DNA from 2 places in the Paenibacillus sp. NRS-1782 genome. Region 2 is predicted to be linked to the other one. Evidence: riboswitches for the same ligand, from Rfam matches in the RefSeq annotation. Region 2 holds a riboswitch; the other holds the start of a gene.

Region 1 (6,728 bases), on a different contig from region 2:
CAGGAATTCGCTCAAATCCTCCGGCTCCTTGCCATAGATCAGACTTCGTTCCCATTCACGTTCGCTCAGATGGCGGGCAATCCCTTTATATTTACGATACTCCACCAGCTTGCGTACCAGTTCATCCCGTGGATCATAATCCTCTTCTTCATAAAAGTCCAAGTCATCATATTCCATTACAGGTGGCTTGGGAAGCAGCAATTTACTCTTAATGGATAAGAGCGTCGCCGCCATCACCAGAAACTCGCTCGTAATGTCCAGCTCCAGCTCCTGCATACTGTGCAAAAAAGCCATATACTGATCGGTAATATCACTAATCGGGATATCCTGAATATCGATCTCGGCCTTATCAATCAGATGCAACAGCAGGTCCAGCGGACCCTCGAATGTTTCCAGCTTGTAATTTACGACTGTCAATGTGCTTCCCCCTGCCTTACTCCAATCATCATTCAACAATACCTTTCCCCGTTAGCACTTATGCTCGACTTTATCAATCCCTCTTTCTGTAGTATATACGTCATCGCCTTGCTTAACAATCCAATCCCTTTTTCCGGCTATCGTTATGCCGTTCTATTCAGGTAATCGCAAAATTAGAACTGCTTGCCCAGATTCGCCATCTCAATCGCAGCCAGTGCGGAATCCCAGCCTTTATTACCAGCCTTCGTACCTGCACGCTCAATAGCCTGCTCAATGTTTTCCGTCGTCACTACACCGAAAATAACAGGCACACCTGTTTTCAGACTGCTTGCCGCCACACCCTTGGCCACTTCATTGCAGACGATATCATAATGCGAGGTAGAACCACGGATCACCGTACCCAGCGTAATCACAGCATCGTATTTACCGCTTGCAGCCATTTTTTGAGCAATCAGTGAAATTTCAAAAGCGCCTGGTACCCAGGCCACATCAATCTCATCTTCCTCTGCTCCATGCCGCTGAAGTGCGTCGATTGCCCCGCTTAACAGCTTACTTGTAATAAACTCATTAAACCGACCCACTACAATACCATACTTCAAACCATCCGATACGAGATTACCTTCCAGAAAACGTGCCATATAAATCAACCTCTCTTTTTTAAAATAATGAGTGACAAAACTGAACCTACAATGACAAACGACGACGATAATCAATTAAAGCCTGAATACTGATCAGCTTCAAATGATGACGCTTGGCGATCACTACCAAATCAGGCACCCGAGCCATGGACCCATCTTCCTTTATAATTTCGCAAATGACCCCGGCGGGTTTGGAGCCGCAAAGCCGGGCCAGATCAACAGCCGCCTCAGTATGACCCGCACGCTGCAAAACACCCCCATCGTGAGCGATCAGCGGAAACATGTGACCGGGCTTGCGAAAATCGCTCCCTGTGGCTATCTCGTCGGTCAGCGCACGCACGGTCAATGAACGCTCGGCTGCTGAAATCCCCGTTGTCGTCTCTCTATGATCCACCGACACGGTAAAGGCTGTGCTGTGGAAATCTGTATTCTTCTCCACCATCGGCTGTAATCCCAGTGCCTTGGCTCTTTGCCCTGTAATCGGCACACAGACCAACCCGCGGCCTTCGGTAATCATGAAATTTATGACCTCGGGGGACGCCTTTTCAGCCAGAGCGATAAAATCGCCTTCGTTTTCCCGTTGCTCATCATCCACCACGATCACGACTTTACCGTTCTTTAAATCCTCCAGCGCTTCTTCAATGGAATCCAGACGAATTTCCACTTCCTGCTCCAGCACACCATATTCCACTACGTCAGCCGCTATATTTGAATGGCTCTCTCTGCTCCCGCTTTCCATTACGCTTTCCTCCTTATTTCTTGTGGCATCAGGCAAAGCCGTGCTTCGCCAAATAATCCAGACTCATAGGAGCTTTTTCCAGTCCCTCCGTCACCGATGATTTCCCGTAGTTCAAAAGCTGCTCCACATACTTACCTAAAATGTCGCATTCAATATTGACGGTGTCTCCCTCACGTTTGGCATGCAAGGCCGTCTCGGATAAGGTATGGGGGATGATAGATACGGCAAAGGTATCTCCCGTCCGCTGGGCAACCGTCAGGCTGATACCGTCAAGTGTAATCGAGCCTTTGAGAAGAATATATTTGAATATTGCCTGATCTGTAGGTGTAACTTCGTACACAACCGCATTCTGGTCTGATGTCACCCGACGAATCGTGCCCGTTCCATCCACATGTCCCTGTACGATATGCCCTCCGAACCTGCCATTCGCCGCCATAGCCCGCTCCAGATTGACCCGGCTACCGGATTTCAATTCTTTCAGATTGCTGCTGCGAAAGGTTTGCGGCATTACATCTACCTTAAAATCCTTAGTACCCACCTGTGTTGCGGTCAGGCAAACACCATTCACGGAAACACTGTCTCCTATTTTCAAATCGCCCAATACCACAGAACCCGTAATGCCCAGCACCATCGCTTCTCCGCTTCTGGAAATCTGCTGAATTCGTCCCACTTCCTCAACCAGTCCGGTAAACATGCCTTCACTCCTTTCCATCTAAAGTTCAGTTTATCCCTGATTCAACAGGCGTAAGCGCAAAAAACCCCCAGTCCGGAACATATCCGTCATGGGGGTGATGAGAGTCGAATTTGTATTATACAGGCGCAGTCCATATACATCTTGAGACCACATGAATGATAAGTTTGCCAATAGAAAGCATGAATGAGCATACAACCAAATACGCTCAGAAGAGCCTCCGAAAAAAGCTTGATGAACAAGCAATCTTCCGTATGCCATCTGCAACGAAATAAGCCGTACGTACCATTACGTATGCTAAAAATCGGCACATGTCACGTCATGCACATGCGCTTCGTATCCTTCTCCCATCCAGACTATACTGTCGGTCCCGGAATTGCACCAGGTCCACCTTCTGCTGATCGCTCAGCATCCGGGTCACGGACTAAGTCGCACTGTTCATCGCAGAAGCGATTTACAGACACGTCATCACCGCCGGTGGGGAATTGCACCCCGCCCCGAAGGATCTTGCTCTTATTCAATTAAATTAGCATTAAACTTGTTTCGTATATTAGCACCGACTTCTAAAAAAAGCAAGTTATCTAATGGACGCTTCTGTTTTTGTTTTAACATATTGGCTGGAAAGCTCTTCAAACCATGTTTTATCATTCATGTGAAGCGCCAGATCAATCAGATCGGCCAGTTCTTCGACCCCGAGCTGCGTAGCATGATCGAACGTAATGACCGCTGAAGCGGTTGGTCTAGGACCACCCTCCGCGCATATATCGTAATCCAGTCGTACATCAACATGCCCGTCGATAAACTCACATTTCAGAAAATAAATAATTTCGCACATTAAAATGGGGCGCACCTGCGTCTCCAGTACACAATCCATCACCTTGGCAGAATAATGCTGGTTCGTCAGCGTGAATTTGTGATCCGTCGCTGCCAGCGATGTCCGTCCAAAGTCATCCGTAAATTTCAGCTCCACTGGCGTGATATTCATGACCTTGGGAATTTGCTTCTTTATAATTTCGATTATCTCAGCTGTATTCAGCTTAATCATACCTGCACCTCATTGCATCTTAAAATTCAGAAAAAGCTCTAATTCAACATGTTTCACGTAGGCCTCCACTCCTATATCGGAAATCATTACCTGATTTTTTATGCTTCATCCCATAAACGACAAAAAAGATTCTTCGCGCAACAAGCGCAAAGAATCTTGATCGAACCAGTATGGAAACATCTTATAACAATGCTGAAAGCTTATTATACAAAAAAATGGATTATAGCTCCGAAATTTCATGTTTCTTTTTTAGGATACTCCAGCGACGCTCAATCTCCTGCTCAAAAGTAGCCAGCGTGGCTTCCTCCTTGAGAAGATGTTTCGTTTTGCCCATTAATTTGAGCCATTCCGCGGCTGGAATCCGTTTTCCCTTGTCCTCCGGATTGTACGTAATCGTCGTACTGCCTTGCTCAATTTCGTACAGCGGGAAGAAGCAAGATTCCACAGCGGCACCCACAATACTGGTACCCAGTCTATCCTCGGATTTCCAGTTCAGCGGACAGGCGCACAGGATTTTACCATAAGCCGTCCCCACGTTATTCGCATACCATTGTGCCTTGGCCGCTTTGCGCAGCATATCCTGCGGATGGCTTTCGGCTGCGGTGAAGGCATATGGAATGTTGCAGGCTGCCATAATTTGCACCGTATCCTTGTGGTGACCCTGCTTCCCTTTTTGCATCTTCCCTACACCTGATGTGCTCGTCATGTGGCCTACCGGAGTCGAGTACGATTGCTGCGAGCCTGTATTCATGTACCCCTCGTTATCATATTCCAGCATAATCAGCTTATGGTTGCGCAGAGCAGCCCCGACAGCCGAACCCATGCCAATATCCATCCCGCCGTCACCACTGATCATAATAAAGGTCGGATCATCTGCCATCTCAATCTCATTACGGCGCTTCATCTCCATGTAAGCCTCCAGCGCTCCAGAGAGCGTAGCAGCCCCATTTTGAAAAAGATTATGAATCATCGGTTGCTTGTGTGATGTATACGGATAACCAGTCGTGACCACGTATACGCAGCCTGTCTGGAACAACACGACGATATCGCCCTCGATGCCTTTGAAAAACAGCTCCAACGCAGACAGCGCTCCACAGCCCGGACACGCCCCATGACCCGGCGTGAGACGGCGTGGTTTGGTCGTCAGCGAACGCAGCGGCGGCACCTTGACCTTGAGCTTCCCGGTCGCCTCATCCGGCGTAACCTGAATCAGACCCGTACGGTACGCATCTCCCCGTGGCGGCTGCATAACCTGCGGCATGACCTTGTCCGGGGACCCCGGATTAAGCCCATAATAAGCAAAAGGCTTCTCGGTCCGTCCGGCTTCCGCCGCCTCAATCGCAAGCTGGAAGAACGCCTCAGCGTCTTCCGCATAAAAATCCTTGCCGCCCAAGCCAAAAATGCGGCACAATACAAGCGTCCGGTTCAGCGGGTCCTCCTGCAAGGCCGCCTTGATTTCGTGCGTCAAATTACCGCCATCGGCGCCGTACGAATCCGCACGTTCACCCACCAGCAGCGCCTTGACATGGCGCAATGCCTCGCGCAGCTGCGCGGCCGGAAACGGCCGAATGATATTCGGACGAATCACACCGGCCTTAATGCCGCGCGCGCGGAGCTGATCGGCTACGTCCTTAGCCGATTCAGCCGCCGAATTCAGCAGGAATACTGCAACCTCGGCATCCTCCATATGATAGAGATCCAAAATCGGATATTCCCGCCCGGATAATGCGGCATATTCTGCGGCAACCTGCTCATATACTCCTTCTGACAGCTTTAACGCCTCAGATAACTGAGCATGATTATTCGTCAGGTCATCGCCGTTCATATGCGCCCCGACAGTAACCGGATGGTCAAAATCGGAAATATTCGGATAATTCAGATTCGGGTTCGGCCCCACAAAACCGCGCACGGTTTCGGCATCGGCAAAATATTGCACCTTACGCTTCTGATGGGACGTGTAAAAACCGTCATAAGCGACCATCACAGGCAGCCGAACATCACTGTGCTCTGCGATTTTCAGCGCCATGATGTTCATATCATACACAGCCTGCGGCGTGCTTGCGGTCAAAATCACCCAGCCCGTATTCAAACCATAATACAAGTCTGAGTGATCCCCACGGATATCCAGCGGGCCGCTGATAGCCCGGGTCACCAGATTCATAACCATAGGAAAACGAGTGCCGGACTGCACAGGCAGCTGCTCCAGCATATACAGAAAGCCCTGCGAACTTGTTGCGTTCACAACCCTCGCTCCTGCTGCCGCAGCACCATAGCATATCCCTGCCGAACCGTGCTCACCGTCTGCTGCGACCAGCTTAATGTCATGCTGACCTCTCGTTCTCATCTGATCCAGATATTGCGCCACTTCAGTCGAGGGTGTGATCGGAAAATATCCCATCATATGATAATTGATCTGCGCAGCCGCCGTCGCCGCCATTTCATTGCCGGATTCGAACGTTGTCACCTGTGCGGCGCCTGTCTGCTTGAGCTCCTCCTCCAGTTTCGCCATTACACACGACCTCCTTCATATACCGGAAACGAATGCGCAACCCGATGCTGCTCGGCCCATCCCCATTGCTCACGGCGCGAGCTTAATGCCCCCGACGGGCAAATATCTACGCATTTCAAGCATCCTTTGCAATACTGGTAATCAATGCCTTGCAAAAATGGCAGTATTCTTCCCCGTTTGTCCGCCTGCTCTTCCCATACAAAGCAGTAATCCGGGCAAATGGAATCACACTTGGCACAATGCGTACATTTATCAGCTTCATATTCAGGCACAAAGCCCTGACGTGAACCGCTGACATCTCTCGTCATGCTGTTTCCCTGTGTGGCAATAACACCTCCCGAGGGTTGTGTTTCATTGCCCAGCAAAGGCTGTGGCCGTTCAAAAATGTGATCCTGGGCATCGTTTGTAACTGGATATACGTGCAGCTCCATTTCCTCAAAGCCCCGGTTAAACGTACGCAAATTGGGCTCCACCAGCTGCGGATTTTTCTTCTCAAAGGTACTGCGAATAACCGATCTCATCGCCTCCGGATCTAAAAAATCACAGACTCGGAACAGCGCACCCAACATGGACGTGTTCAGCTTGGTCCGCTCCTCCAGTGCGATGCCCATCGCATCCACTACCGCCAGCGTGCCGGATACCATTCCCAAATCAGCCCGTATTTCCTCTGCCGGACGCGTGGAATTGAC
Region 2 (6,728 bases):
AATGCCGGAGCGTAAAAAGCGTTCCCGGCGTTTTTTTGTGTTTGGCTTTGTAAACTTTGGATTTGTTTTGTTCGATTTTGGTTTGGCCCTGCCTAAGGGTATAATAGAGTTAAAGGAGGCTTCATTATGGAGAGTATTACAATACATACCCGCCTGGGTCAGCTTCGTGGGGAAACGGTGAATGGATATCATGTATGGAAAGGCATCCCATATGCACAGCCTCCTGTGGGAGAATTGCGTTTTCACGCGCCTCAGCCTTTGAAGCCTTGGGAAGAAGTGCGGGATGCGACGAGCTTTGGACCGATCTGTCCGCAGCCTATGCCATCTGCTGAGAGTATGACCGGGAATCTGGTGGAACCGCCTGAGCAGTCAGAGGACTGCTTGTACCTGAACGTCTGGGTGCCCGCTTCGGAGGCACCTGCGAGGGGACGTCCGGTGATGGTGTGGATTCATGGCGGAGCTTTTGTAACAGGATCGGGAATGATTCCATTATATGACGGGGCACGGATGGCGGAAAATGGCGATGTTGTCGTCGTTACGCTCAATTATCGGCTCGGGCCGTTGGGCTTTTTGCACCTGACTCCGCGGGGTGACGGACTGACCTCTAATGCAGGGCTGCTGGATCAGATTGCTGCGCTGGAATGGGTCAGGGACCATATTGCCGCATTTGGCGGTAACCCGGACGAGGTGACGGTGTTCGGTGAATCGGCGGGCGCCATGAGCATTGCCGCGTTGTTGGCCATGCCAGCCGCTGAGGGCCTGTTCCAGCGTGCTATTTTACAAAGCGGAGCATCGCAGGTGCTGCCGACTTCACAGGCGGAGCAAGTCACGGCTGCATATCTCCAGCAGTTGGGGGTGGACACCCTGCATCCGGAACGATTGTTTACGCTACCGACGGAAGCGCTCATGCTTGCCATGGCCAAGACGCATGAAATGATCGGCTCGGGGCTGGCGATGCTTTATCAACCCGTTGTGGATGGTGTGACCTTACCAGAAGTACCCTTATCTGCGATTGCCAAAGGATCAGCCAAGCAGGTATCCGTTCTGATCGGAACGAATTTGCACGAGGGTGCCTATTTTATTCGCAAGGAATCCCATCTGATGAACAAGTCAATGGCGAGTCAGGCCTTGGAAATGATGACGGGCATGTCAGATGTTGGCGATTTGACGGAACCTTTCCCTGTTACGATTGAGGGGCAAGCGCAGATGCTGACCGATCTGTTCTTCTGGCGGCCTGCGCTGGCTCTAGCGGTTGCACAAGCAGTGTATGCCTCGGTGTGGATGTACCGTTTTGACTGGACGCTGCCGGGACATCCTGTATTCGGACAAGCGGTTCACGGCGCGGAAATTGCGTTTGTTTTTGATAATCTGGAGCTGCTAGGCAAGCTGGGGTTGGACGTTCATCCCTCTATGCGGACACTGGCTCACGATATGCAGCAGGCATGGGTTGCTTTTGCACGTGACGGAAAGCCTGTGCTGCCGGAAGGGGAATGGACGGTATACGACAGGGAATCGCGTGCTACGACCATTTTTCATCAAGGCATCTCGGTGCAGCATGACCCGGAAGGGGAAAAACGCCGCCAGTTGACCGGACAGATGAGGATCTGAGCCAATTATTGAGATGCCATCCAATAACCTAACATACTAAAAGCCTCCGCCCGCATTTTTGTATACGGACGAAGGCTTTTTTAGGTTGAACAGGTGCAGATGTATTGAAGGAACTAAATCTTGAATCGCTTCACCAGATCTTGCAAATCCTGCGCCATATTGGACAGCTCCTGAGAGGAAGAAGCGATTTCTTCCATCGCAGCCATTTGCTCTTGAACGGCTGCGGAAGTCGTCTGTGAGCTATCCGCCGAATTGCGGGACAGGCTTGCCAGATGGGTAACAGTAGCCGAAACTTCCTCCGTACTGGCCGAAATTTGTTCAGCGGCTGCGGACACGCTTTGAATCTGTTCCACAATATGAGATGTGGAGCGCTCAATATTCGTGAAGGCACCTTCTGCATCTTGGCTAATACGCAGTCCCTCACCCACCTGGTTACGAACATTACCGTTCATCGTAGCCGTGGAACGCTGGATCAGATCCAGCATCTGTGTAATGATCTGGCTGATGGAATCCGCGCTTTCCTTGGATTGCTCCGATAGCTTGCGAACCTCGATGGCTACTACGGCGAATCCACGCCCGGCTTCGCCTGCTCTGGAGGCTTCGATTGACGCGTTCAGCGACAGCAGGTTGGTTTGCTTGGCAATGGCAGCAATCGCGCTATTCATCTGCTTCGCATCGTCAGAGAGCTGTGACAGCTCATCCATCAGGCTGGCGGTTTGCGTCACAGCTTCCAAAATACGGTCCATCTGTGTGCGTACGCTGCCGATCATTTGGCTGCCTTTGGCTACGTCATGCTCAGTCTGTCCTACCGAATCCACAATAGAGCTTGCTGATTCCGCAATAGTGCTGACGCCCTTGGCCATTTCCTCAACGGCATTGGCTGTTTGTTCGGATGCCTCTGCACTGGTGGTGGCATTTTCTGCGGATTCCATAACCGTTTCCGCTACATGCTGTACGGATTCCGTCGTTTGCTCCGTACTTTCCTTGATCATCAGGGAGGAGGACGCGAGTCGTGATGACGTCTGGTTGACCTCGGAAACCATCGTATGCAATGCATGTGTCATCTGGTCAAAATTTTGCGCAAGCTCACTGAATTCATCCTTGCCGGACAGATTGACCCGTGCGGTAAGGTTGCCGTCACGGACGATACGTGTTCCTGCTTGCAGCTTGCGCAGCGGGATCAGGAAAGAGCGAATCATGAGAAAGATGATAACAGCAGCGACCAGTATGGAAATAATAATCACAATCAGACTTTGCTTCAAAATCGGTTGGGTAGCATCACTGTAATCCTCCATATCCGATAGTGCGATAATGTTCCACCCGGTGACAGGGTCCTTGAGTGTAAAGGCCAGCATATCTCTATTCATAAATTTCATTTGTAATATGGAAGGGGTATCATTTTGAGCGGTTTTCTCTACTTCGGGAAGTCCCTCAATGGTGTCTGCCGGTTTTTTGCCTGAATTGTTAAAGGCTGCTCCAGTTCCAGATACAATTTTATGATTAGAATCGACAATAAAAAGTCCCCCGCGTTCGCCAATCTTAACAGACTGGAGGTTTTCATTCATTTTGTCCAGATTCAAACTCAACGCAATAGCTCCTTGACCATCCTCCAGCGTTCTTGATACAGCAAGCGCCAGATTTCCTGTCGTAGGGCTCACAATTGGAGCACCAACGGATACTTTACCCTTTTGCAGCATCGCATTTTTGTACCACGGTCTCTCCTTGGGATCATAATCGGTCGATTTTTTCGGCGAACGAACGTATTCTCCTTTCGTATTGCCGAGGTACGCGCCATCCAACTCGGGATGGGCTTTGACGATGACATCCAATTTTGCCTGAAGGGCCTCCTGGTTGGAAACAAGGGAATTGGATTCGATTTCAGTGGCAAACACGTCCAGGTCCTTCATAATGGGCGATACATACTGATTGACATTGCTGCGGATCAGATACAGATTCGTGTACACAGAACCAGCCACTTGCTGAGTGAGTTGCGTTGTGGCCCCCTGATACGAAAAGTATCCAATAAGAGCGCTTGGAATCAATAGCACCGCCAAAAAAGATACAATCAATTTTGTCCGCATTAAATAGAACTGTTTGAGAAACCTGCTCCACCATGGAACTGTTTGTTTTGCTTTATTAGTCATAGTTGTTACTCCTCTGTGTCTGATAATCACTACATTGTTTTATTCGACAAAAACCGATGGATTTTATAGATGTAATCTATGGGAAAAGATAAATAGCTGCTTGTTTTGTACGTTTTTTTCTAAAAATAGTTCTAAAGTATCATAATATATATAAATAATTATACATAAAAAGCCAAATCGGAGATGCAAAAGCATCTTCTCGATTTGGCTTGGGTGAGGGATAAAATGGACATTGAACCTATTCGTTTTTTTGCTGACGAGAAATCATAAAGAGTGTAATCCAGATAAGCATAAAGCCAGTCAATTGCGCTACTGTGACGATCTGCTGGAAAGCGATCCAGTTAATTACAACGCCGACCATCGGGAAGCTTAGTTCTGCCATCGTGGCATAAGATGCCTTGGTCGTACTGAGGCCCTTGTAATACAGTAACAGGCTGAGAAGACCGGGGAGCAGCGCCTGCAGTAACAGATTGATAATCACGGCTGCGCCCGCCCATGTGCCAGCAGGCATATTCCAGGGTGCATGCTCCACAGAGGTGAGAACGATCAGCAGTGGGAGAGCCGCCATGAAGCGCAGGGAGGTCACCGTCTCATATTTCATCGAACGAAGCAAGTAGCTTCCCATCACTGTCGAACCGCCCCACAGGACCGCTGCTCCTAGTGCAAGCAGGCTGCCGACGTGGACGAAATCATGAACATGTCCAAAAGGGAGCGACCAGCCGAAAGTAAGCAGATACGTCCCCAACAGAGCGACGACAATTAATATTCCAAAATTACGCGGCAGCATTTCCTTCAATATAACGCGGGCCAGAATAATAGCGACTAACGGCTGAAGCTTTTGGAGCAGCAGTACAGCGTTAAGATCACCGTTGCTAAGTGCCATCGTGAAAATCACACTGGCCAGAGCAGAACCGCCCCACGAGACGAACAAGATAGCCAAAATCTGACGAAGCCGTACCGCCTTAAGCTCCTCGCGATGCTTCCATAGCACTGGTGCCAGGGCGATAAAGAGCAGCACATGCTCCATCAGCACAATTTGTGTAGAGGTAAATGATTTAAGCAAAATAATGCGAAATAGCGGGTCCGCGCCCCACAAGGCTGCTCCAATCGCGACTAGCCAAAAACCGCTTTTCATGTGGGAGCTACGATCAAAACCTTTGGATGTTAGTACAGTTGATGATTGACTCATACTCAATTAGCTCCTTGCGAATACAGGACCGGTGGCACAAAAACCCCCGTCCATGGCGATAAGCCATGCAAGACGGGGGTTGATCAAATAAACTTGCCGCTTTATGCAAGTTAAATGAAGTTGCTGCATAACCAATAACACAGCATTCATTCACTTTGCGGCATGTTCATGCTTCGATCTTCTTCCATCCGGACTTTACCGTCGGCTTTGGCATCTCACCAAATCAGTCCGTATCTTGTTGCCAGATACAGAGTCGCGGGCTTAGCTCCATGAGCCATACCGCCGGTTGGGAATCACACCCTACCCCGAAGATCCTTATTCCGTTTTTTAATTTCTCCTATAGGATATACCTGTTTTAGAATGAAGTCCAGTGAAAAATATGTGTACATCGAGCAGTGGTTTTCATTTATTTCTTGAAAGCGTTTTACAAAATGACATATTACAAGGTAATAACTTTGTACTCGATGCGGTGGATGGCCGCATAAGCTACGAGCATTCCCAGCACGGCAAAGCCGATCTGCACAAGCGCAAAGGAAGCTTCTAATCAGCTCAATTGCTTCGCTTGTCTTCTGATGAATCCTGGATAGCAGCTTTGCATGTTCTTCTGGCAAAATATGCGGATCGGCATCCAGCATCTCGGCAACCTTCACTGAAGTAGATTTTTTTCTCCATACCCAGCATAAGCTGTAATCAAATTACTGGAAATTCGCCACCTTCCTATATTATACTGAAAGAGTTTACAATCCGATATATGGAATACAGTGTTATGATATCCGGGACATGCCTTATACGAAAGCTTGGACATGATCGAAACATGAGCTACGGCACAGGACCGTCATAAAGGAGAGCAACGATGTTTGTCATACGAGGAACACAAAAACTGCTGAAGGAATGGGATGTCGAACCACTACAGGTTGATATTTATCCGCCTTTGAATAGTTGGCATGCCAACTTGTTTTTGCTTAATCGAAGAAAAAATATTGTGTTTATGCATGATGCATCCCGCTTGAGTGTCACACTGTTCGGAATCAAAAAGGCGCAGTACAAAAATCTACCAACTCTTTTTGTCCAAGCCTTGAAGGAGCTCATGCTCAGTGAGGGTTTTGATGAACAAATTGTAGAGGCGTACACACAGGAAGGCGCACAGATGCTGGCTACTACGACGAACAGCTATAGTGTGATGGTAGCCTTGGATGAGATTATTTTTGTCATGAAGGAACTGGATATGGAGCATGGATGCGAGTTGGAAAAAAACCAATGCAATAACCGGATTGTGTTAAAAACGGTTCAATACCAGTATCCGGTCGATGCTTTTAAAGAAGCTTTGGAAAAGCATTATAAACTAGAGAATGTTTAAGGGAATCTACTGTTTTTTTATAATCGCTTACATATTAATGATCTGTTATCCCAGGGCTATGGTCCTGTGACGATGAAATCCTAAGCTGTGAGTATCCACCAAAGTCCATCTGGGCGGGGGATGCTTTTTTTTTTACAACTCACAGGAAAGCAAAGCTTGCGATGAAATGAATCACAGCGCAAAAAGCGTTACACTTTGGTAAAATAAAACGATACAGTGTTTGACACCATCGGTCAGACTTAAAAACAGGGGGTACATAACGAGCATGAAACGAATTATTGAGGTAGCCAAGGAAGCAGGAATCGAAGAAGAGCATTTGGAGACGTATGGAAAATATAAAGCGAAGCTGAATCCGTCTCTGTGGGAGCAGGTGAAGGACTATCCGAATGGAAAGCTGGTGCTGGTCACAGCAATGAATCCGACTCCTGCG

What was found. A riboswitch is a leader RNA that binds a small molecule or an ion and turns the genes downstream of it on or off. The one in region 2 is predicted to bind FMN.
Region 1: it holds a riboswitch for FMN, as region 2 does, so the genes downstream of both, ribE (riboflavin synthase) here and ACIFQM_RS01425 (DMT family transporter) in region 2, are expected to answer to the same signal.

Annotation. Positions count from the first base shown of each region.
Region 1 is NZ_JBITPH010000051.1:136,626-143,353, forward strand. It holds gene ACIFQM_RS20250 (segregation and condensation protein A) at 1-417, opposite strand, end outside; gene ribH (6,7-dimethyl-8-ribityllumazine synthase) at 591-1,055, opposite strand; gene ribB (3,4-dihydroxy-2-butanone-4-phosphate synthase) at 1,102-1,794, opposite strand; gene ribE (riboflavin synthase) at 1,823-2,488, opposite strand; FMN riboswitch at 2,821-2,994, opposite strand; gene ACIFQM_RS20270 (IDEAL domain-containing protein) at 3,063-3,530, opposite strand; gene ACIFQM_RS20275 (thiamine pyrophosphate-dependent enzyme) at 3,751-6,039, opposite strand; gene ACIFQM_RS20280 (2-oxoacid:acceptor oxidoreductase family protein) at 6,039-6,728, opposite strand, start outside.
Region 2 is NZ_JBITPH010000004.1:104,861-111,588, reverse strand. It holds gene ACIFQM_RS01435 (carboxylesterase/lipase family protein) at 127-1,608, shown strand; gene ACIFQM_RS01430 (methyl-accepting chemotaxis protein) at 1,722-3,752, opposite strand; gene ACIFQM_RS01425 (DMT family transporter) at 3,991-4,941, opposite strand; FMN riboswitch at 5,114-5,258, opposite strand; gene ACIFQM_RS01420 (DUF6933 domain-containing protein) at 5,795-6,298, shown strand; gene ACIFQM_RS01415 (formate--tetrahydrofolate ligase) at 6,564-6,728, shown strand, end outside.